4 regions of the Bradyrhizobium sp. 192 genome follow, and region 1 is predicted to be linked to each of the others. Evidence: predicted binding sites of a transcription regulator. Region 1 holds the regulator's gene; each other region holds the start of a gene.
The links. The regulator PhoB, encoded in region 1, activates phosphate uptake and scavenging genes when phosphate is short. The targets are predictions, from matches to a motif close to TGTCATNNANCTGTCAT.
Positions count from the first base shown of each region.

Region 2: the regulator PhoB is predicted to act here: its motif matches at 3,148-3,164, upstream of phnC (phosphonate ABC transporter ATP-binding protein).
Region 3: the regulator PhoB is predicted to act here: its motif matches at 3,704-3,720, upstream of IVB24_RS01715 (DUF2794 domain-containing protein).
Region 4: the regulator PhoB is predicted to act here: its motif matches at 2,299-2,315, upstream of ugpB (sn-glycerol-3-phosphate ABC transporter substrate-binding protein UgpB).

Region 1 is NZ_CP064690.1:1,060,080-1,065,773, forward strand. It holds gene pstB (phosphate ABC transporter ATP-binding protein PstB) at 1-451, shown strand, start outside; gene phoU (phosphate signaling complex protein PhoU) at 463-1,179, shown strand; gene phoB (phosphate regulon transcriptional regulator PhoB) at 1,203-1,910, shown strand; gene IVB24_RS04915 (GcrA family cell cycle regulator) at 2,178-2,690, opposite strand; gene IVB24_RS04920 (aspartate aminotransferase family protein) at 3,145-4,353, shown strand; gene argF (ornithine carbamoyltransferase) at 4,353-5,288, shown strand; gene IVB24_RS04930 (Hsp33 family molecular chaperone) at 5,461-5,694, shown strand, end outside.
Region 2 is NZ_CP064690.1:1,225,367-1,231,060, reverse strand. It holds gene phnE (phosphonate ABC transporter, permease protein PhnE) at 1-282, opposite strand, end outside; gene phnE (phosphonate ABC transporter, permease protein PhnE) at 279-1,163, opposite strand; gene phnD (phosphonate ABC transporter substrate-binding protein) at 1,234-2,163, opposite strand; gene phnC (phosphonate ABC transporter ATP-binding protein) at 2,229-3,038, opposite strand; gene IVB24_RS05760 (chloramphenicol acetyltransferase) at 3,211-3,870, shown strand; gene IVB24_RS05755 (alpha-D-ribose 1-methylphosphonate 5-triphosphate diphosphatase) at 3,867-5,060, shown strand; gene IVB24_RS05750 (DUF1045 domain-containing protein) at 5,079-5,694, shown strand, end outside.
Region 3 is NZ_CP064690.1:371,755-377,448, forward strand. It holds gene IVB24_RS01695 (FtsX-like permease family protein) at 1-23, shown strand, start outside; gene IVB24_RS01700 (Bax inhibitor-1/YccA family protein) at 306-1,097, shown strand; gene IVB24_RS01705 (GNAT family N-acetyltransferase) at 1,256-1,786, shown strand; gene IVB24_RS01710 (IS110 family transposase) at 2,090-3,061, shown strand; gene IVB24_RS01715 (DUF2794 domain-containing protein) at 3,273-3,641, opposite strand; gene IVB24_RS01720 (DUF1223 domain-containing protein) at 4,242-5,033, opposite strand; gene acnA (aconitate hydratase AcnA) at 5,269-5,694, opposite strand, start outside.
Region 4 is NZ_CP064690.1:666,102-671,795, forward strand. It holds gene ugpA (sn-glycerol-3-phosphate ABC transporter permease UgpA) at 1-882, opposite strand; gene ugpE (sn-glycerol-3-phosphate ABC transporter permease UgpE) at 1-1, opposite strand, end outside; gene ugpB (sn-glycerol-3-phosphate ABC transporter substrate-binding protein UgpB) at 930-2,246, opposite strand; gene IVB24_RS03165 (CaiB/BaiF CoA-transferase family protein) at 2,529-3,746, opposite strand; gene IVB24_RS03170 (organic hydroperoxide resistance protein) at 3,917-4,342, opposite strand; gene IVB24_RS03175 (MarR family transcriptional regulator) at 4,497-4,955, shown strand; gene IVB24_RS03180 (GIY-YIG nuclease family protein) at 4,960-5,202, opposite strand; tRNA gene IVB24_RS03185 (tRNA-Ala) at 5,338-5,413, opposite strand; gene IVB24_RS03190 (TIGR02300 family protein) at 5,505-5,694, opposite strand, start outside.

The DNA of each region.
Region 1 (5,694 bases):
CGAGAACATCGCTTTCGGCATCCGCCTCTACGAGAAGATCTCGAAGTCCGAGATGGACGACCGCGTCGAGAAGGCGCTGCGCGGCGGCGCCCTCTGGAACGAGGTCAAGGACAAGCTCAACGCTTCCGGCCTGTCGCTCTCCGGCGGCCAGCAGCAGCGCCTGTGCATCGCCCGCACCGTCGCGGTGCGCCCCGAAGTCATCCTGTTCGACGAGCCCTGCTCGGCGCTCGACCCGATCTCGACCGCCAAGGTCGAGGAGCTGATCCAGGAACTGTCCGAGAACTACACGATCGCGATCGTCACCCACAACATGCAGCAGGCCGCGCGCGTCTCCGACAAGACCGCCTTCATGTATCTCGGCGAGCTGATCGAGTTCGACGACACCAGCAAGATCTTCACGTCGCCGACTGACCGGCGCACGCAGGATTACATCACCGGCCGGTTCGGCTGAGGAGACGCGACATGGGTACCGAACATACCGCCAAGGCCTTCGACACCGACCTCCAGGAACTCACACGCCTGGTCGCCGAGATGGGCGGCATCGCCGAGCGCATGATCGTCGATTCCGTCGATGCGCTGATCCGCCGCGACGTCGCGCTCGGCCAGCGCGTCGTCACCATCGACGCCGATCTCGACGCGCTGCAGAAGCGCATCGAGGAACGCGCGGTGCTCACCATCGCCCGCCGTCAGCCGATGGCGGTGGATTTGCGCGAGATCGTCGGCGCGATGCGCGTCGCGACCGACCTCGAGCGCATCGGCGACCTCGCCAAGAACATGGGCAAGCGCGTCGCCGCGCTCGAGACCGACTTCCATCCGCTGAAACTGTTCCGCGGCCTCGAGCACATGACCGACCTCGTGCAGCAGCAGGTCAAGTCGGTGCTGGACGCCTATGCCGCCCACGATCTTCCGGCGGCGATGGCGGTGTGGAAGGGCGACGAGGAGGTCGATGCGATCTGCACCTCGCTGTTCCGCGAGCTCCTCACCTACATGATGGAGGATCCCCGCAATATCTCGTTCTGTATCCACCTGATGTTCTGCGCCAAGAACATCGAGCGGATCGGCGACCACGCCACCAACATCGCCGAGACCGTGTTCTACATGATCGAGGGCCAGGCGATCACCGACAAGCGGCCGAAGGGCGACATGACCACCTTCGCCACGGCGATCCCGAATACCTGAAGACTTTAAGGAGCGACGACACCATGGGCGCACGCATTATGGTGGTTGAGGACGAGGAAGCTCTCACCGAGCTGCTTCGCTACAACCTCGAAGGCGACGGCTATGACGTCGAGACGGTCATGCGCGGCGACGACGCCGACACCCGCCTCAAGGAGCACGTCCCCGATTTGATCGTGCTCGACTGGATGCTGCCGGGCCTGTCGGGCATCGAGCTGTGCCGGCGCCTGCGCACCCGGCCCGACACCAAGCAGCTGCCGATCATCATGCTCACCGCGCGCGGCGAGGAGAGCGAGCGGGTGCGGGGGCTTGCGACCGGCGCCGACGATTACATCGTCAAGCCGTTCTCGGTGCCGGAGCTCCTGGCGCGCGTGAAGGGCCTGCTGCGGCGCGCCAGCCCCGAGCGGCTCGCCACCGTGCTGGCCTATGGCGACATTGAGCTCGACCGCGACAAGCGCCGCGTGGCGCGCTCGGGCCGGCCGATCGATCTCGGCCCGACCGAATATCGCCTGCTGGAGTTCTTCCTGGAGCATCCCGGCCGCGTGTTCTCGCGCGAGCAGCTGCTCGACAGCGTCTGGGGCCGCGACATCTACATCGACGAGCGCACCGTCGACGTTCATATCGGCCGCCTGCGCAAGCTGCTCAATCTCGGCCGCGAGCAGGACCCGATCCGCACCGTTCGCGGCGCCGGCTACGCGCTGGACGATCGCTTCGCGAAGGCCGAGCAGGCGTAGGGGGTTGTGGGCTGCCATTTGGCGAGTTGTAGCCGCAATCTCAGCCGTCATCCCGGGGCGCGCGCAGCGCGAGCCCGGGATCTCCGCGCGAGCGCTTGCGCTCGTCGCGATAACCACAGGACGTAGTTTGGCGAAGACTCGGAGTGACCATCTCGCGCAACAACTGCGCCCTGTGGTTATGGATCCCCGCGTTCGCGGGGATGACACCGAGATTGTTGGACCGTCGTCGCGTGACAGCGCCGTCCTTAGTCAGCTAAATCCGCAAGCTCACCGCGGCCCCGGCTTAGGTGCTGCGCGCCGGCGATCGGCCGCCGGCTGATACGCCACGCGCGAGTGCTGGGCGCAGTAGGGCAGGCCGGACAGCGCCTTGCCGCCGCAGAAGAAGAAGTCCGGGCTGGAGGGATCGCCGACCGGCCAATGGCAGGTCGCCTCGTTCAGCTCGAGCAGCGACAGCCGCTGGCTCATCGGCACCACGTTGTCGTAGGTGACCGGCTCGGCCTCCACCTCGACCTCGAAGGCCTGGGCCAGCGCGGTGTTGCCGCGCGCGATGGGGCGGGTCACCCGCATCATGTGCTGTGCGGGGCGCGCCTTGCGCGGCCGGGGCGCGGCCGATGACGGGCTCTTTGCGCGGCCGGACAGACCGAGCCTGTGCACTTTGCCGATCACGGCATTGCGGGTCACATTGCCGAGCTCAGCTGCGATCTGGCTGGCCGAAAGTCCGGCCTCCCAGAGCTTTTTCAGCTGCTCGACGCGATCATCGGACCAGGTCAAAACCGTCATTGCACCCTTTCCCTCGTCGCGCGGCTGCCGTCCTGGCGCCCATGCGGCGATTGCTAAGCTTCGAAAAACCCGTGCCGCCAGAATCCCTTAAGGCTCGCCGGGCGCGACTGACGCCCGAACGTTTACGCCGGTACATGAGGACTCTTGAGATCAGAACCGCTGCACGAGATGTCGTATCTGACAATCCAAACGCTACAATATGGCGTGACTCCCGCGCAAGAGTCCGCCGACTCGCTTCCACATGTTCCGTGGTGAAATCCCGCAAAATCGGCACCGCAAGACTACGGATTCTGCGTTTCCCGAGGCTTTCCGGGCGGCATTGACACCCGTCTTGCCAGGCATAAGATAGTCCCGCGTGCCGCCCTTAAAAGGCGGCACGTTTCGTTTTCCGGGCCGGTGGATGGTGCGTTGCGCAATGCACGCGTCACATCGTCCGCAACATTCAAGTGACATCATGACGAACAGCGCAGCGCCGCATTTGCTCCCCGTTTTCGCGAGAGCCGACCTCGGCTTCGAGCGCGGTGAAGGCTGCTGGCTGATCGCGACCAATGGCGATCGCTATCTCGATTTCACCTCGGGCGTGGCCGTGAATGCGCTCGGCCATTGCCATCCGCATCTTATCAAGGCGCTGCAGGAGCAGGCGACGAAGCTCTGGCACATGTCGAACCTGTTCCAGAGCCCGGATGGCGAGAAGCTCGCCAACCGGCTCTGCCAGGAGAGCTTTGCGGACTTCGTGTTCTTCGGCAATTCGGGGGCCGAAGCGCTGGAGGGCGTGATCAAGCTGGTGCGCCACCATCACTTCTCCAAGGGACATCCGGAGCGCTATCGCATCATCACTTTCGAAGGCGCCTTCCACGGCCGCACGCTGGCGACGCTGGCTGCGACCGGCTCGGCAAAATATCTCGAAGGCTTCGGTCCGCCGATGGAAGGCTTCGACCAGGTGCCGCATGGCGACATCGAGGCCGTCAAGAAGGCGATCGGTCCGCACACCGCCGGCATCCTGATCGAGCCGATCCAGGGCGAGGGCGGCGTGCGCTCGGCAACGCCTGGCTTCCTCAAGGCGCTGCGCCAGCTTTGCGACGAGAAGGGCCTGCTGCTCGCCTTCGACGAGGTGCAGACCGGCATGGGCCGCAGCGGCGATCTGTTCGCCTATCGGCGCACTGGCGTCACGCCGGACGTGATGTCGCTGGCCAAGGCGCTCGGCGGCGGCTTCCCGATCGGGGCCATTCTGGCGACCGCGGATGCGGCCGCCGGCATGGGGCCCGGCTCGCACGGCTCGACCTTCGGCGGCAATCCGCTGGCGATCTCCGCGGCCAACGCCGTGCTCGACGTCATGCTCGCGCCCGGCTTTTTCGACCACGTGCAGAGAATGTCGCTGCTGCTGAAGCAGAAGCTTGCCTCCGTGATCGACCGCTATCCCGACATCGTCAGCGAGGTGCGCGGCGAGGGCCTGCTGATCGGCATCAAGGCCGTGGTGCCCTCCGGCGATCTCGTCGCGGCGCTGCGTCATGAAAAGCTGCTCACCGTCGGGGCCGGCGACAATGTCGTGCGTTTCCTGCCGCCGCTGATCGTGACCGAAGCCGAGATCGAGGACAGCATCGGGCGGCTGGAGCGCGCCTGTTCCGCGATCTCGTCCAGCCAGACCAAGCGGGCGGCAAGCTGATGAGCAAGTCCCCCAACAAAACTCCGAAGCATTTCCTCGATATCAACGAGCTGCCGCTGTCGGAGCTCAAGCGCATGCTTGCGGCGTCCTCCGCCATGAAGGCGAAGCAGAAGGCGCATCAGCCGGTCAGGCCGCTCGAAGGCAAGACGCTGGCGATGATCTTCGAGCGCCCGTCGACCCGGACACGCGTGTCGTTCGACGTCGCCATGCGCCAGCTCGGCGGCGAGCCCATCATGCTCACCGGTGCCGAGATGCAGCTCGGCCGCGGCGAGACCATCGCCGACACCGCGCGCGTGCTGTCGCGCTATGTCGACGCCATCATGATCCGCATCCTCAATCACGACGCGCTGCTGGAGCTTGCGGCCAACGCCACCGTGCCTGTCATCAACGGCCTGACGCGGCGTTCGCACCCCTGCCAGGTGATGGCCGACCTCATGACCTATGAGGAGCATCGCGGCCCGATCGAGGGCAAGACGGTGGCCTGGACCGGCGACGACAACAACGTGCTGGCGTCCTGGGCGCATGCCGCCGAGCGCTTCAAGTTTCAGCTCAATGTCGCAACGCCGCCGGAACTCGCGCCGAAAAAGGCGATGCGCGACTTCATCAAGGCGACCGGCGCGCCGATCATGCTCGGCACCGATCCGGAGGCCGCCGTGCGCGGCGCCGACTGTGTCGTCACCGACACCTGGGTGTCGATGGGCGACAAGGAAGGCGAGCACCGCCACAACGTGCTCAAGCCCTATCAGGTCAACGGCAAGCTGATGTCGCTGGCCAAGCCCGACGCGCTGTTCATGCATTGCCTGCCCGCCCATCGCGGCGAGGAGGTCACCGATGACGTGATCGACGGTCCGCAATCGGTCGTGTTCGACGAGGCCGAAAACCGCCTGCACGCGCAGAAGGGCATTCTGGCCTGGTGCTTCGACGCGGTGAAGTAGCCCTTGATTGTAGCCCGGATGGAGCCCAGCGAAATCCGGGGCCGACGATGCGTCACGCGAATACCCCGGATTACGCGACGCTCCATCCGGGCTACGCAGCCCGTTGCTCCGGCGACGATTGAACGGGCGCGCGCCTCTTCCATTTTTGTCCACCGACCCCAGATAACGCCCCATGGTTTCCCAATCCCCCGAGATGAAAGCAGGCCCTGAAGGCCCGGTTCGCGCGCCATCAGCGGTTCCGATCGATGACGCCGTGTTGCCCTACGAGGTCGACGCGCTCGACGTGCGCGGGCGCCTGGTGCGGCTTGGCCCAGCGCTCGACGAGATCCTGACCAAGCACGATTATCCCGCGCCGGTCGGCAAGTTGCTCGGCGAGGCGATCGTGCTGACGACGCTGCTCGGCTCT
Region 2 (5,694 bases), 170 kb from region 1:
GAGCAGCGCAATCGAGAGCGTTTCGCCCATCGCCTTCAGATATAGCGGCAGCGAGGAGCCGGGATCGGGCGGGATCATCATCATGCTGATCCAGCCGAGCTGGCTGAGGCCGTTGAAGAGCCGTGACGGCGAAAAATCGAGGTCGACGAGGCCATAGATGAAAATCGCGAACGCCGCGACGATCATTGCCGGCGTCGCGAGCTGCGCCGCAGCCGGCCGCTCGAACACATCGGGATAGCGCGCGCGCATCTGCGCGGCATCAACTTCGGGCGGCTTGCTCACGTTCGCGCCTCCTTGCCGAACAGTCGGCCGCGCACCCAGCCGGTCGTGATGTCGATCAGGAAGACCGTGACGATGATCGTCACGAGAATGGCACTGACATCGGAGTAGTAGAACTTGCGGATCGCGACGATGAGCTCCTGTCCGATACCGCCGGCACCGACGAAACCCATCACCGAGGCCTCGCGCACATTGATCTCGAAACGCAACAGCGCGTAGCTCACGTAGCCCGCCGAGACCTGGGGCAGGATCGCAAAGCGCATGCAGGAGAGCCAGCTCGCGCCAGTCGATCGGATGCCTTCGACCGGCTTCATGTCGGCATTCTCGACGATCTCGGAAAACAGCTTTCCGAGCGCGCCTGTGGAGTGGATCGCAATCGCGAGCACGCCAGCCATCGGGCCGAGACCAAAGGCGATCACGAAGATCAGCGCGAATACGATGCCCGGCACGGTACGGGCAAACTCGAGCAGCCGCCGCACCACGAAGCGCAGCCAGGGTCCCGGCGAAGTATTCTCGGCCGCGAAGAAATTGAGCGCGAACGCGAACACCGCTCCGATCAGCGTACCGACATAGCTGATCAGCAGGGTCTCGGCGAGCAGCTTCAGCCAATTGTGCCACCCCCAGAACCACTCGCCAAAATTGGTCCAGACCCGCTGGCCGTTGTCGAGCGTGAGAATACGGTCGAAATAGCTGACGAAATTGCCGAAATAGGTGAAGAGGGTGCGCAGGTTAACTTCGGCGCCGATCGAGGCCACGATCAGCGCAGCAACAAACAGCCCTGCACCCGCCGTAAGCCGCAGGCGCTTGCGGGCAACCGCCTTGCGGTAGGCCACATTCAGCACCGCGAGCTGCTGTTCGGGGAGAATCGAAACGGCGAGCGTCATGTGTTGGGCGATCCATCAAGAAAAAGAGCCGGGTCCATCGACCCGGCTCCAGTGCATCGTCCTGACGTGATCAGGACGCCTTCTTGCGCAGATTGTCGACGAACTTAATCAGCTCGATGGTCTTGTTGTAATCGTCATTGGCGATCGGCTCCCACGGCTTGTTCTTGCCGTCGGAGAGCTTCTTGAACGCCTCGGGGTCCTTCTGCGCCGCCTCGAGGAAGGCCTTCTTGATCGCCGCCTTCATGTCGTCCGGGAGGTCGCTGAGGTAGGCGTAGGGCGAGTTGATGATGAGGTCGGACTTCACGATGATGCGGAAGTCTTCCTTCTTCATCACGGTGCCGTCGGCCGACTTCACCATGCCCTTCTTGAGCATGCGGGTCAGGTTGGAATCGTCGTCGGCATTCCACCAATTCGCGGCGACGTCGACCGTGCCCTGGGCCAGGGCCAGCACGGCATTCTCGTGGCTGCCGGTGAAGATGACCTTGGAGAAATAGGCGTCGGGATCGATGCCCATCTGGTTCAGCTTGAAACGCGGCATGTTGTTGCCTGAGGTCGAATTCGGATCGACCAGGCCGAGATTCTTGCCCTTGAGCTCTTCGACCTTCTGGTACGGCGACTTCGCCAGCACGTAGAACACCGAGTAATAGCCCTTCGAGCCGTCGGCGTTGACGTCGATCACAAAGGCGTCGGTTTTGACGCCGGTCAGGCGGGCGCGCGAGAACGAGGCCGGGCCGTAATAGCCGATATGGATGTTGCCGGCGCGCTGGCCCTCGATGACGGCCGCGTAGTCGTTGGCGACACGCAGGGTCACCTTGATGCCGAGCTCCTTCGACAGATAGTTGACGAAAGGCCCGTAGCGCTCGGTGACGCCGGAGCCGTTCTCGGCCGGGATCACGGCGAAGGTGATCTCCGGATATTTCGTCTTCCAGTCTTCGGCGGAAGCGGATCCGGCAAAGGCGAGCGCGGCAGTGCCGGCAAGGACTAGTCTGCGAGTGATCATGGTTCCCTCTTCATCGGTTGGGGTCGGTTGACGCAAAACTGGCAACTAAACAGATGAGGCGCCGCTCAGGCGGCGGCCGCCGTTCCAAGCGCTGGAATGCCCTCGGGCGCCGGTACAGGCGTGCCGCCCATGACGTCTGCGGCTTCGAGATCGTAAAGCTCGCGCGCGACATGATCGGTCAACTCGGCCGGCGCGCCGTCGAACACCACGCGGCCCTGCGCCATGCCGATCAGGCGGTCGCAATAGCTGCGGGCGAGATCGAGCGAATGCAGGTTGCAAAGCACGGTGATGCCGAAATGCTTGTTGATGCGCAGCAGCGCATCCATCACGATCTTGGTGTTGCGCGGATCGAGCGATGCGATCGGCTCGTCGGCGAGGATGATGTCGGGCTGCTGCACCAGCGCACGCGCGATCGCGACGCGCTGCTGTTGGCCGCCGGAGAGCTGGTCGGCGCGCTGGGCCGCGAGCGAGGCGATGTCGAACTGTTCCAGCGCCGACATCGCCAGCGCCTTGTCCTGTTCCGGCCAGAGCTGCGACAGCGAGCGCCAGGCCGGCATCGTCGCAAGTCGTCCCATCAGGACGTTGGTGAGGACATCGAGCCGGCCGACCAGGTTGAACTGCTGGAAGATCATGGCCGAGCGCGCCCGCCACTGCCGCAATTCCTTGCCGCGCAGCGCGGTGACGTCCAGGCCGTGGAACAGGATGCGGCCCTGCGACGGCGTCGCAAGCCGGTTGATCGTCCGTAGCAGGGTCGACTTGCCGGCGCCGGACCGCCCGATCACACCGACGAAGCCACCCGGGGAAACCTCAAACGAAGCGTCGTCGACCGCGGCTTTCGCGCCGAAGCGACACGTCAGACCTTCCACCACCAGCATGCAGGGCTCCAGATTAACTGGGCCCACCGCTAACGCCGGCGCTTGACACTTGTGTGACACCGGCATTGCAGTGCCGCGACCCTGTACACCTCATCCCCTGTCATCGTCATGTCATGACATCGTCATCAAGCCGCTCGAAGAGGAACACCCGCCCTCGCGCCTCGGATGCAACATGGCCGCCAAAATCCTCTCGGTCCAGCCGACCATCGACCCCTCCGCCAAGCTGCACGAGACCAGGCTCGGCGCCTATACCGAGGTCGGCGCGCGCACGATCCTGCACGATGTCGCGATGGGCGATTACTCCTATGTCGTGAACGACGCCCAAATCACCTACACCACCATCGGAAAGTTCTGCTCGATCGCGGCGATGACGCGCATCAATCCCGGCAATCATCCGATGCATCGCGCGACCCAGGCGCATTTCACCTATCGCTCCAGCGCCTATTTCGAAGGCGAGAGCGACGATACGGATTTCTTCGACTGGCGGCGCCAGCATCACGTCCATATCGGCCACGACGTCTGGATCGGCCATGGCGCGATCGTGCTGCCGGGTCGCAACATCGGCACCGGCGCGGTGATCGCGGCCGGCGCCATCGTCACCAAGGACGTGCCGGCCTACACCATCGTCGCCGGCAATCCAGCCCGCATCGTGCGGCGGCGGTTCTCGGAGGAGATCGCCGGACGGCTCGCCAAGCTCGCCTGGTGGGACTGGGATCACGACAAATTGCGCGAAGCGCTGCCCGATTTCCGCAAGCTCGGGATTGAAGATTTTCTTGCGACATACGAAGCACGGACAAGTCCCTCAACCAGCAAACGAAGCGCGGTCGCGTGACAGACATTTTCCTGGAAGGCGGTCGGGCCCTGATCGGCGCCGAACTCGTCGAAACCTCGCTCCTCGTCTCCGGAACGGACATTGCAAAGATTGGTGGCTCTCGTGGCCGGGCGCGGCTGGCGATCGATTCGCGCAACCTGCTGGTGCTGCCCGGCATCGTCGATCTGCATGGCGATGCCTTCGAACGGCAGATGATGCCGCGCGCCGGTGTCGATTTTCCGATCGACGTCGCGCTCGCCGACAGCGACCGCCAGGCGATCAGCAATGGCATCACCACGGTGTTTCACGCCACCACCTGCTCCTGGGAGCCGGGCCTGCGCAGCAGTGACAATGCGCGCGGCCTGATGGAAGCGATCGAGCGCCAGCGCCCGCAATTCGCCGCCGACACCCGCTTCCATCTGCGGCACGAGACCTACAATCTCGACGCCGAGGACGAGATCAGCCTGTGGCTCTCGGAAGGCCGCGTCGACCTGTTCGCCTTCAACGACCATATGGATGGTACGGTCGCCGACATGGCCAAGCCGCGCAAGCGCAACCGCATGGTGGAGCGCACCGGGCTGTCAGCCGAGGCATTCGACCGGCTGGTCGAGCGCGTGGTCTCGCGCGCCCAGGAGGTGCCGGCTTCGGTTGCGCGGCTGGCCGCCGCGGCCCGCGCGGCCGAGGTGCGGATGCTCTCGCACGACGATGCGACGCCGGCGATGCGCCAGGAATTTCGCGAACTCGGCGCCGGCATCGCGGAATTTCCGGTCAACGAGGAGACCGCGCAGGCGGCCGCAAGCCACGGCGATGCCATCGTCTACGGTGCGCCGAACGTCGTGCGCGGCGGCAGCCACACCGGCTGGACCAAGGCCTCCGACATGATCGCCAAGGGGCTCTGCTCGGTGCTGGCGTCGGATTATTATTATCCGGCGCAGCTGCTCGCCGCGTTCCGGCTTGCCGCCGATGGCGTGCTGCCGTTGACCGAGGCCTGGAGCCTGGTCTCGGCCGGGCCGGCGCTCGCCACCGGCCTTGCCGATCGCGGCGTGCTCGCGGAAGGCCGCCGCGCCGACATCCTGCTGGTCGACGACAGCGTGAAGCTGCGGCCGCGGCTGATTGCGGTGATATCAGGCGGAAAGCTCGTGCATCTCACCGATGCGACGCGGCTGCTGAGTACTGTGGCAGCGCCGCGCGAGGCTGTCGTCGCGGCCTAAAGTGGTTATGCTGAGCCGATGACAGGTTTCCCCCGCTACGCTGTCTATTTTGCCGCCGGCAGCGACGCCGCGCTGTCCCGCTTCGGCGCCGAGCTGCTCGGCTATGATGCCTACACCGGCAACGAATTGCCGTTCCCGCATGGTGCGCTGCATGTCGCGCCGGACTGGCGCGACATCAGCGCCGATCCCCGTAAATACGGCTTTCACGCCACGCTGAAGGCGCCGATGGCGCTCGTATCAGGCAGGACCGAAGCGGAGCTGATAGCCGCCTGCACGGTATTCGCCGGCAAGGCGCGGCCGCTTCCCGTGATCCGCCCTGTTGTCGATGCCATCAGCGGCTTCATCGCTGTCATTCCGGCCGAGCCGGTCGATGCGCTCCAGCAGCTCGCCGCAGATTGCGTCCGCGATTTCGATTCGTTTCGCGCCGCACTGTCTGCGGAAGATCGTGCGCGGCGCAGGCCCGAAAAGCTGAGCGAGCGGCAGCGCGACTATCTCGACCGCTGGGGCTACCCCTACCTGATGGAAGAATTCCGCTTCCACATGACGCTGACGGGACGGCTGGACGCGGAGCGGCGCGGGCCGATTTTGGCGATGCTGCGGGAACGGTTTGCAGCGCTGGGGATCGGGACGCTGG
Region 3 (5,694 bases), 690 kb from region 1:
CCACGGTGTTGCGGAATTTGTGACAAAATGTAGCGGATGGCCGCACGAGAGCGAAATCGCACGATTCCTGCGATTAACCACGACTGCTCGTCAGGTTCGCGTCAGGATTGCCGCCAAGGGCGACATTCAGCCGCGCGTGGAAGGTTGCAGCGGATGTGTTAGTTTCCCACATATCCAATGGGTTCGGAGTCCCGATTGTTAGCTAGAATTTAGTCGGCAGGCATCGGTATCCGAGATAGAATTTGACGAACCGGGCGGCATGGCGACCCTCATGCCGGACCGGACCAACCAACGGGAATTCGACCATGTCGGACCTAGACCGTAACTACGCTTCTCCTTTCGGCAGGGCCGCCGGGCGTGTTGACGCCGCGACGGTCGATGCCGGCCTGCGCGCCTACATGCTGCGCATCTACAACTACATGAGCATCGGCCTCGCCATCACCGGCCTTGCCGCGCTCGGCGTCTACATGGCTGCCGTGACCGACGTCCCGACCGCGGACGCCGTCCGCGTCGGCAAGCTGTTCCTGACGCCGTTCGGCTACGCGATGTTCGTCAGCCCGCTGAAATGGCTGTTCATGCTGGCGCCGCTCGCCATGGTGTTCGTCATCTCGGCGGGCATCAACCGTCTGGCTCCCTCGACTGCCCAGATCTTGTTCTGGGTGTTCGCGGCGCTGATGGGCATCTCGCTGTCGTCGATCTTCCTGGTGTTCACGCACACCTCGATCGTGCGGGTGTTCTTCATCACCGCGGCCACGTTCGGTGCGCTGAGCCTCTACGGCTACACCACCAAGCGTGACCTCACCGCGATGGGCTCGTTCCTGTTCATGGGCCTGATCGGCATCATCATCGCGAGCCTGGTGAACCTGTTCCTGGCCAGCTCGATGCTGCAGTTCATTGTGTCGGTGGTTGGCGTGCTGGTGTTCTCGGGCCTCACCGCCTGGGATACGCAGCGGCTGAAGAACGACTACATCTACGGCTACGCTTCGGCCGGCGGCGACATCGCAGAGCGTGCAGCCATCACCGGCGCGCTCTCGCTGTACCTGAACTTCATCAACCTGTTCACGCTGCTGCTGCAGCTCCTCGGCCAGCGCGAGTAAGCGACGGACCAGAGAGAACGGACACGAACCCCGGCCGAGAGGCCGGGGTTTTTGTTTTGGGCGAGCGGAAGCGACGCCGTCCTTCGTACGGCTATGCCCGGCCATGACGTATGCGGGAACAGCGTTGCTCATCGCGGCGCCCCTGCTATCTTTGCGGCATGTCCGCACCCGAAATCAGGCCTGCAACCGAGGCCGACCTTCCCGCCATCACCGCCATCTATCAGCAGGCCGTCCGCGAGGGTACCGCGACGTTCGAGCTGGAGCCGCCGGACCTCCCCGAGATGACGCGGCGCTATCGCACGCTGGTCGACGGCGGCTATCCCTATTTCGTCGCCATGCTCAACGGTCGCGTGGCCGGCTATGCCTATGCCGGCGCCTACCGCCCGCGCCCGGCCTACCGCTTCACGGTCGAGAATTCGATCTATCTCGATCCCTCCTTCCACCGCCGCGGCATCGGCTCGTTGCTGCTGGACCGGCTGGTTGCCGAATGCGAGGCGCGCGGCTTCCGTCAGATGATCGCGGTGATCGGAGATTCCGCCAATGCCGGCTCGATCGGGGTCCACACCAAGGGCGGCTTCAAGATGATCGGCACGCATCCCAATGTCGGGCTGAAATTCGGCCGCTGGCTGGACACCGTGATGATGCAGCGCGACCTCGGCGAGGGCGCGAAGACGGTGCCGGGGAAGTAGGGCTTGTAGGGTGGGCAAAGCGTCAGCGTGCCCACCATCTCCCCGCGATAGAGAAAGAACGTGGGCACGGCGCTTCGCGCCTTTACCCACCCTTGTATTAGCGCATCGGTATAGGATTGGCCCCGTTCCGTGAGGAATGGCCCAGCCCGGGTGGCCACCCTGGCTGGGCCGCCGATCGATCGGATCGATGCCCACCGAAGCCTTGAGGGCTGCGTTTCGTAGCAAGATCGCGGTCGGCACTTCATCGGGACCCGCATGGTTGAACGAACTTCAGGTTCGCATAACAAGGGAGGGTCGAGGAAGATGGCCAAGCGTAACACGATCTGTGCCGGGATCGATACCGGCAAACGCAAGCTCGACGTGGCGATCGATGGCAACTCTGAGCAGTTGCGGGTCGACAACACGGCAAGAGGTCACCAGGCGCTGGTGGAGTGGTTGAAGTGCCGCAAGGTAAAGAGGGTCGGGATCGAGGCAAGTGGAGGCTACGAGCAGGCGGTCGTTGCGGAGCTGCGGCGCAAGCGTTTCGTCGTCGTGCTGTTTCAGCCGAAGCAGGTCCGCGCCTATGCCACGTTCCGTCTGCTGCTGGCTAAGAACGACAGGATCGACGCGGCGCTGATCGCGACGTGCACTGCCGCGGTCAAGACGATCCATCCTGCACCGGATCCGCGGTTGCAGCCCTTTGCCGAGCATCTGACCATGATCGATCAGATCACGGAAGACATCGCAAGGCTGAAGAACCGGCTCGAGAGTTGCCGCGACAAGCGGATTCAAGGGGTTTGGAAGGCGCAGATCGCGCTGTTGGCAAAGTCCAAACGAGCCGAGTTCAAGGCGCTGCTGGCGGCGATCCGCAAGCATCCTGATCTCGCCGCACGGCTCGATCTGATCTACAGCGTCGCCGGCTGCGGTCTGCCGACCGCGGCTGCCGTCCTGATCAGGATGCCCGAGATCGGCAACATCACACGCGAACGGGCCTCAGCTCTCAGTGGACTGGCGCCTTACGACGACGATAGCGGCGAACGATCCGGTGCCCGTCACATCAAAGGTGGCCGTGAGCGGCTGCGTTGGGCGCTCTACAACGCGGCTCTTCCGGCATCCTCCCGATGGAACCCGCAGATGAAGGCTCTCTATACAAGGCTGATCGCCGCCGGAAAATCTCATAAATGCGCGCTGGTCGCTTGCGCCAGAAAGTTGCTCGTCACGATCAACGCCGTGGTCGCCCGCGGAACTCCGTGGATCGCCGAAGCGCCTCAAACTGCCAAGCTGCCCGCCACCTGATCGCGTTTCTTTGTTCGATCAGGCGGCCGTTTCTTCGTCCCGACCTTCCGCCTGGACGACGCCGTGCGCCGCGGCCGTCAAGGTTGGCCGTCGCGAACGCCCCGCGTCAAACTCGCTGCCGCCAGGCCACACCTTGACGGCTGCAAGCCCGGCGTCATGCTTGCGGAAAATCGGGAGAACCTTAATGGTTGCTACGGCACCGTTCGTGCGGCTACACCACCGCCAGCTTGCGGTCGATCACCAGGAGCACGCGCTCCAGTTCGTGGCCGCGGCGCAGGATCAGGCCCGTCGCCGAGATCACGCTGTACATGCCCTGCTTGCGCGCCAGCCGCGGGTCCTTCTCGATGCGGTAGATCGGCACTTCCGAGGCACGGCGATAGACCGAGAACACGGCGCGATCCCTGAGGAAGTCGATGGCGTAGTCGCGCCATTCGCCATCGGCGACCATGCGGCCGTAGAGATTGAGAATACGATGCAGCTCGAGCCGATTGAACGTCACCCGGCTCAGTTGCGTGGCCGCAGCAGCGGGGCGCGCCGCCGCGCGCTGCTCGCTCGGATCGGCATCCTCCGACAGACTCATGGAGCGCTTCCTCATCGCACGGCATGACCCCGTCCGCGAAGACCGTCCCCGGAACCCGGATCATGACAGCTCCATGATTGCGCCAACCGGTCAGCGCCGCAAGAGGCTCCTGATCCAACCTGTCGAATCGGGTGCGAATCCGTGCACACGCAATGGTGGAACTCCGTCGCGGCAAACCGTCACGGGATCGTTAGCAGGAATCATAGTCTCGCCGCTTTTCCGCCTAGCGACTGCCGCCCTGCATTGCGAAAAGATTCGTGTGCGTTGACCCGGTCCTTTCGGTTCCGGATTCCTCAGCCCCCAGCCCCCCGGGGTCGAACAGGATCGGGTCTGTACGCACAACAAGGAGGGCCAACGCAAGTTGGTCCTTTTTGTTTGTGTCGGGACGTTTCGGCCTCGACGAGTTTCTCCGGACATCCGTGCGAGAATTCTCTCCTCATCCTGACGGCCGCGCTCTTGCGCGGCGTCTCGAAGGATCGAGGCCGAGTGAGCGGGCCCGCATGGTTCTCGCGGCGATGCACAGCATCGTCCGCCTCGCGCGCAGGGGCGCGTTCCTCACCATGAGGATCGAGAGCGGAGCCTGGGAGAGATTCTGATGGATCAGTGCAGCGACGTGTACGCTGCACCCAGCATCGTGCCGGGCTTGTCGCGGCTGCCGTCCTGGACATAGACCACCGCGCCGTCGACGCCGTCGCGCGTGAGGTTCTCGATCGGCACAGTCCAGCTTTCCGAACGCCCGGTCCAGTCACCGACCTTGAGCAGGTTGCGCACCACGTTGTGATAGGTGACCTGCTGTCCGCGATTCTCGCCGCGGGTGATCGCGATCGGGACCGACTTGGCGATCGAACAGATCCAGACCTCGCCATGCGAGACGGCCGGCTCGTTGCTCGCGGCCACCGACACGTTGATCTGCTTTCCCTCGAGCGACATCGTCACCGGCACGCTCATGACGCCCGTACCCTTGTCGCTCTTGCCGATCGCGCTCTCGATGCCGGCACGATCGCTGCCGACGATATGGGTGGAGCCGTTGACCACGACTTGCGGCGTGTAGACCTCGCGGTCGCCGCGCATGCGCGAATAGGCACGCTGCCGTGCAGAGAAGCGCGAATCCGCCAGCGTGTCTTTCCAACCGAGATAGTCCCAATAGTCGATCGGCATGCTCAGCGCGATGATCGAGGGGTCTTTGGAGAGATCACCGATGATCTGGTCGGCGGGCGGACAGGAGGAGCAGCCCTGCGAGGTAAACAATTCGACGACGGCGCGGGGGTCGGCCTCGGCAGGACGGATGACGGCGACGATCGCACAGATGCCGAGAGCTCCCGACCAGAGCGCACCGGACCACCTCGAGACCACGTTGCGTGAAATCAGATGAGAAGCCGTCATTGCTGTCATGTTGAACGCCGCACGCCATTGCTCGTGGGAAGAGAGATCTTAAAGCCGGATGGTCACCGTAGTCTTACGGGGCGCGGCACACTCAACCGTCCGGGCGGACCACCCGAAAGAGGGTTTTCCGCCGGGCGGGCCCATCTGGAGCATGCCGCAAACGCACGAAGGCGGCCTTGTGATAGGCCGCCTTCGTTTAACCTTCTACTCACGTCGCAGTGAGCCACCGTTCACAAATTCGCGCTCAGGCCGCGAGCTTGCGCAGCACGTAGTGCAGGATACCGCCGTTCCGGTAGTAGTCGAGCTCGTCCAGCGTATCGATGCGGCAGAGCAGCGAAACGCGCTGCAGCGAGCCGTCGCCGGAGACGATCTCCGCGGTCAGCTTCTGGCGCGGCTTGAGGTCGCCCTGCAGGCCACGCAGCGTGACCTTCTCGTCGCCCTTGAGGCCGAGCGACGACCACGAGGTGCCATCCTCGAAGGTGAGCGGCAGCACGCCCATGCCGACCAGGTTGGAGCGATGGATGCGCTCGAAGCTCTGGCAGATCACGGCGCGCACACCGAGCAGGCGGGTGCCCTTGGCCGCCCAGTCGCGCGAGGAGCCGTTGCCGTATTCGGCACCGGCGAACACCACCAGCGGCACCTGCTCCTGCTGGTACTTCATCGCGGCATC
Region 4 (5,694 bases), 390 kb from region 1:
TCAGTAGGTCACCTTGCGTTCGACGAAGCGGAACTGGATTCCCGTCAGCACGATGACCATGACCATCAGGATCACCGATTGCGCCGCGGAGCTGCCGAGATTGCCGCCGAGCAGGCCGTCGGAATAGACCTTGTAGACCAGCGTCACCGTCGAGGTGCCGGGACCGCCGCGGGTCATGGTGTCGATGATGCCGAACGTGTCGAAGAAGGCGTAGACGATGTTGACGACCAGCAGGAAGAAGATGGTCGGCGACAGCAGCGGGAAAGTCACGGTCCAGAACCGGCGCATCGGACGCGCACCGTCGATCGCGGCGGCTTCGAGCACGCTTTTCGGGATCGCCTGCAGGCCGGCGAGGAAGAACAGGAAGTTATACGAGATCTGCTTCCAGGCGGCGGCGAGGATGATCAGCGTTGCCGCCTGGTCGCCGTCGAGCAGCGGATTCCAGTCGACCCCGATCGCGCGCAAATAGCGTGCGATGATGCCCAGCGAGGGATGCAGCATGAAGATCCAGAGCACGCCGACGACCGGCGGCGCCACTGCATAGGGCCAGATCAGGAGGGTGCGATAGAGCATCGAGCCGCGCAGCGGCTTGTCCGCCATGACGGCGAGCAGCAGCGCAAAGGACAACGACGAGACGGCGATCGCGAACGAGAAGAAGAAGGTCCGGACGATCGCCTCGAAATAGGCGGGATCCCTGAACAGCTCGATGTAATTGTCGAACCAGACGAAGGTGGTCGAGAGACCGAAGGCGTCCTGCAGCAGGAAGGACTGGATCACGGCCTGTAAGGCCGGCCAGTAGAAGAAAATCAGGACGATCGCGAGCTGCGGCGCAACCAGCGCGTAAGGCAACAGCTTCGATTGAAAAATGGCTTGCTTTTGCATGGTGCCCCAGAGCGGCAGGCCGGGTGGCCGGCCTGCCGCTCATCGCCTTACTTCACGGCGGTCTTTTCGAACTGACGCAGCATCGTGTTGCCGCGCTCGACAGCGGCATCCAGCGCCTGCTTGGCGGTCTTCTTGCCGGCCAGCGCCTGCTCGATCTCTTCCGACCAGACGTCGCGCAGCTGCACCATGTTGCCGAGGCGCAGGCCGCGCGAATTCTCGGTCGGCTCCTTGTTGGTCAGCTCGAGCAGCGGGGTCTCGAGATAGGGCTGGTCCTTGTAGAAGCCCTCGGCCTTGGCTTTCTCATAGGCTGCCTTGGTGATCGGCAGATAGCCCGAGGCCTTGTGGATGTAGACTTGGCGATCGGTGTCCGAGAGGAAGGTCAGGAATTTTGCGACGCCCTTGTATTCGTCGGCCGGCTTGCCGCCCATGACCCAGAGCGAAGCGCCGCCGATGATCGAGTTCTGCGGGGCGCCCTTGACATCAGGATAATACGGCATCGGCACCGCGGTGAAGTTGAACTTGGCCTGCGCCTTGACGTTGCCGAAGAACGCCGACGAGGTCAGGTAGATCGGACATTCGCCCGACGTGAAGCGGCCTTCGCCGGTGTTGGTGCGGCCGGCATAGTCGTAGGTCTTGTCCTTCTGGAGCTCGACCAGCTTCTCGAGATGCTTGACCTGGAGCGGTCCGTTGAACTCGAGCTTGGTGTCGAAGCCGTCGAGGCCGTTGGCCTTGCTGGCGAGCGGCACGTTGTGCCAGGCGGAGAGCTGCTCGAGGTTGACCCAGGTGACCCAGGAGCCGGAGAAGCCGCAGGTCGGATGACCGTTGTCGTGCAGCTTCTTGGCGGCCGCGAAGGTTTCGGGCCAGGTCTTGGGGATCTCGACGTTCGCCTTCTTCAGCTCGTCGAGATTGACCCACATCACGGTCGACGACGAGTTGAAGGGGAAGGACAGCATCTCGCCCTTGGACGTCGAGTAGTAACCGGTGATGGCGGGCAGGTAGATCTTGGGATCGAATTTCTCGCCGGCGTCGGCCATCAGCTTGTAGACCGGCTTCACGGCGCCGGTCGCAGCCATCATGGTGGCGGTGCCGACCTCGAACACCTGCATGATGTGCGGCGCGTTGCCGGCACGGAACGCCGCGATGCCCGCGTTCATGGTGTCGGCGTAATTGCCCTTGTAGGTCGGGACGACCTTGTAGTCGCTCTGCGCCGCGTTGAAGTCGTTGGCGAGCTTGACGATGACGTCGTTGTTGGCGCCGGTCATCGCGTGCCACCACTGGATTTCCGTCACGGCCAGCGCCGGCGACGCCGTCATGCCGATCGTGAGTGCAAATGCGGTAGCCGCGCCAAAATGTCGAAGAGCCATCAAGTAAACCTCCCTTGGCCGTCAAAAGATGCGCTTGCGCTAGCAGCGCCATATGACGTTCACATGACTGTGTAAGCGGGCGAAACGAAAGCGGCAAGCGCTGGAAAAGGGAAGCCGGCAAATAGGCGAAGACGGAGCGGGGCAGCCGCCTCCGTTCGCGGTGCACACGCGTGGATCGCGCCGCAGTGCGGCATTGATGTGAGGTTGGCGATCAGCTACAGGCTCGAAAACCTCCCCCGCGTGCGGGAGAGGGAGTGCACCACCGTTGACGCCCGTCTTACCTCAGCGCTTGCGCTCCGGCCCGCAGACGGTGCCCTTCTCGACCATTGCGTCGATCTCGGCCTTGGAATATCCGAACTCGCCGAGCACTTCCGCCGAGTGCTGGCTGAATTTCGGCGGCAGCCGGCGCAGGCTCGGCTTGCTGCGATCGAGCCGGATCGGCGATGCCACGCCCTTGTACCAGTCCTTCTCGATAATATCGCCGCGCGCGATCGTGTGCGGGTTCGTCAACGCCTGGTCGATCTTCTGCACGGGCCCTGCAGGCAGGCCCGCGGCGAGCAGGCGATTGCACAGCGGCTCGGCCTCGTGCTGGCTGAACACGGCGGCAAGCTCGGCGCGCAGCGCCTCGCGGTTGGCGATGCGGTCCTTGTTGCGGGCAAAGCGCGGATCGGTGCCGAGCTCGGGCTTGCCGATCTCCTTGGCCAGCTTGCGGAAGGTGCCGTCATTGCCGACGCCGATGAAGATGTTGTCGGTCTTGGTCGGGAAGATCGCATAAGGCACGAGGTTGGGATGCTCGTTGCCGGTGAGCGACGGCGGCTTGCCATGCATGAAATAATTCGCGGTGTGCGGATGCATGATGGCAAGGCCGGTCTCGTACAGCGTGGTCTCAAGGAACTGGCCCTTGCCGGAGCGTTGCCGCTCCGACAGCGCCATCAGGATGCCGATCGCCGCGTAGAGGCCGGTGCCGATGTCGACCAGGGGCACGCCGATCCGCATCGGTCCGCTCTCGGGCGAGCCGGTCGCGGCAATCATGCCGGTCATGGCCTGGATGATGGCGTCATAGCCGGGATTGCCGCCGCGCGGGCCGTCGGCGCCGAAGCCGCAGATCCGGCAATGCACGAGGCGCGGGAATTTCTTGCTGAGGATTTCGTTGCCGATGCCCCATTTTTCCAGCGTGCCCGGCTTGAAATTCTCGATCAGGACGTCGGCGGTCTCAAGCATCTTGAGCAGCACGATGCGGCCGCCCTCGGAGGCGAGGTCGAGGCCGATCGAACGCTTGTTGCGGTTGATGCCGATGAAATAGGCCGCGTCCTCTTCGTGGAAGGGAGGACCCCAGTCGCGCACCTCGTCGCCCGCGGGCGGCTCGACCTTGATCACGTCGGCGCCGTGGTCGGCGAGAATCTGGGTGCAGTAGGGACCGCCGAGCACGCGCGTGAGATCGATGACGCGCAATCCGCTCATTGCGCCCAATGCTGCTCCAGAATTGGCGGCTTCAGTCATGCCTTCGCGTCCCCTGTGTCGGTCATTTGATCACAGGCCTAACGAGGTTTCCCGGTGCCAGCAATGGCGCCGAGCGTAGGGGGTCATGCAGGCACACACCGCATGCCGCGGCATGGCAAATGGCAGCGGCCGGCCCGGGGGGTCCCGGGCCAGCCAATCCGCAATTTCGGTCAGACGACCGTCAGGCGAACGTCGACATTGCCGCGCGTGGCATTGGAGTACGGGCACACCTGGTGCGCCTTCTCGACCAGCGCCTCGGCCTCTGCGCGGGCGAGGCCCGGCAGCGAGACGGCGAGATCGATGTCGAGACCGAAGCCGCCCTCGGAACGCGGGCCGATGCCGACGGTCGAGGTCACGGAGGCATCAGCCGGAACCTTCGGCCCGCCCTGCGACGATACGAACTTCATCGCGCCGATGAAGCAGGCGGCATAGCCGGCCGCGAACAGCTGCTCGGGATTGTTGCCGGCGCCGCCGCCGCCGCCGAGCTCCTTCGGCGTGGTGAGCTTGACATTCAGCGAACCGTCGAGGGTCGCAGCCTGGCCGTCGCGGCCGCCGGTGGCCTTGGCGCTGGTCTTGTAGAGGACGTTCACGGACATTTTCGTCTCCTCGGGTCTTCCGGTTGGGGTAAGTTCTGTATCGCAGACAATTAGATTGTGCGCAATTGATATTGGCATGGCTCACATTTAATTGTTCGCAATTGAATATGCCGCCGGCCGGCCCCAAGATGGGGAAAACGTCGTGAGATTCGCTATGCCTCGCAAACACTCGGCGCTGGACCCGCAGCGCCTCGACAACCAGATCTGCTTCGCGGTCTATTCCGCCGCCCATGCCTTCAACCGCGTCTACAAGCCGCTGCTGGACCGGCTCGGCCTGACCTATCCGCAATATCTGGTCATGCTGGTGCTGTGGGAGCGCGACGACGTGCCGGTCAAGGACATCGGCGAGAAGCTGTTCCTGGATTCGGGCACGCTGACGCCGCTGCTCAAGCGCCTGGAGGCCGCGCATCTCGTGAGGCGCACGCGTAGCAGCGAGGACGAGCGCCAGGTCCTGATCGCGCTGACGCCGCAGGGGCATGCGCTGAAGGAAAAGGCGCGCAGCGTGCCGCAGTCGATTCTGGCTGCCTCGGATTGCTCGGTGTCTGAGCTGGTGGCGATGAAGGACGAGATCGTGGCGCTGAGGGATCGGCTGAATGCGGTGATTGGGGAGTAGGAATTTAGGACAACCGCTTTTTCGTAAAAGCTCGACCCGAGTGCGACTTCAGGTACGCCTCGAACGCGAGCGCTTTGTGCTTATCGGGGAAGGCGCAGTACCAGATCAGCTTCCATGGCTTGAATTTGGCGGTGTGGTTTGATTTTCCGGCATTGTGCTCCGGAATGCGCCGCTTCAAATTCTCGGTGGCGCCGACGTATTCCTGATCAGGAAATTCGATGCTGCGAAGGATGTAGACGTACCACATTGACGGCTGTCGCCCGGGTAGTCGTTAGGCGGGATCCTCACCAGTCCGTCTTCGCCCTTCGGGCTTCGCCGGACACCACGCTTCGCCCTTAGTGCTCCGCGCGGCTGCGCCACGCGTAGCCCGAAGGGCGAAGCGTGGTGGAGCCAGGCGGGATCGAACCGCCGACCTCTTGCATGCCATGCAAGCGCTCTCCCAGCTGAGCTATGGCCCCTTAGTCCTTGTGGGGATCCTGGTGGATCACCCGCACCGGCGAGCCCTGGTGACTCGCGCGGTGCACCCTTTTTCACAGATCAGGGCTGATCTCAAGTCTCTTCATCACCTCCGACATCACCAATGATGTCGGTCACGTCCTCATCGCCCTCTTCTTCGTCGGCAATGAAGGTCGAATCATCGTCATCGTCGTCCTCGAGGGTCTCGTCGACCTCGATATCGTCCTCGGATTCCGGCACGACGGCCTTGACCTTGCCGCTGTTCTCCTCGGCGTCGGCCTCC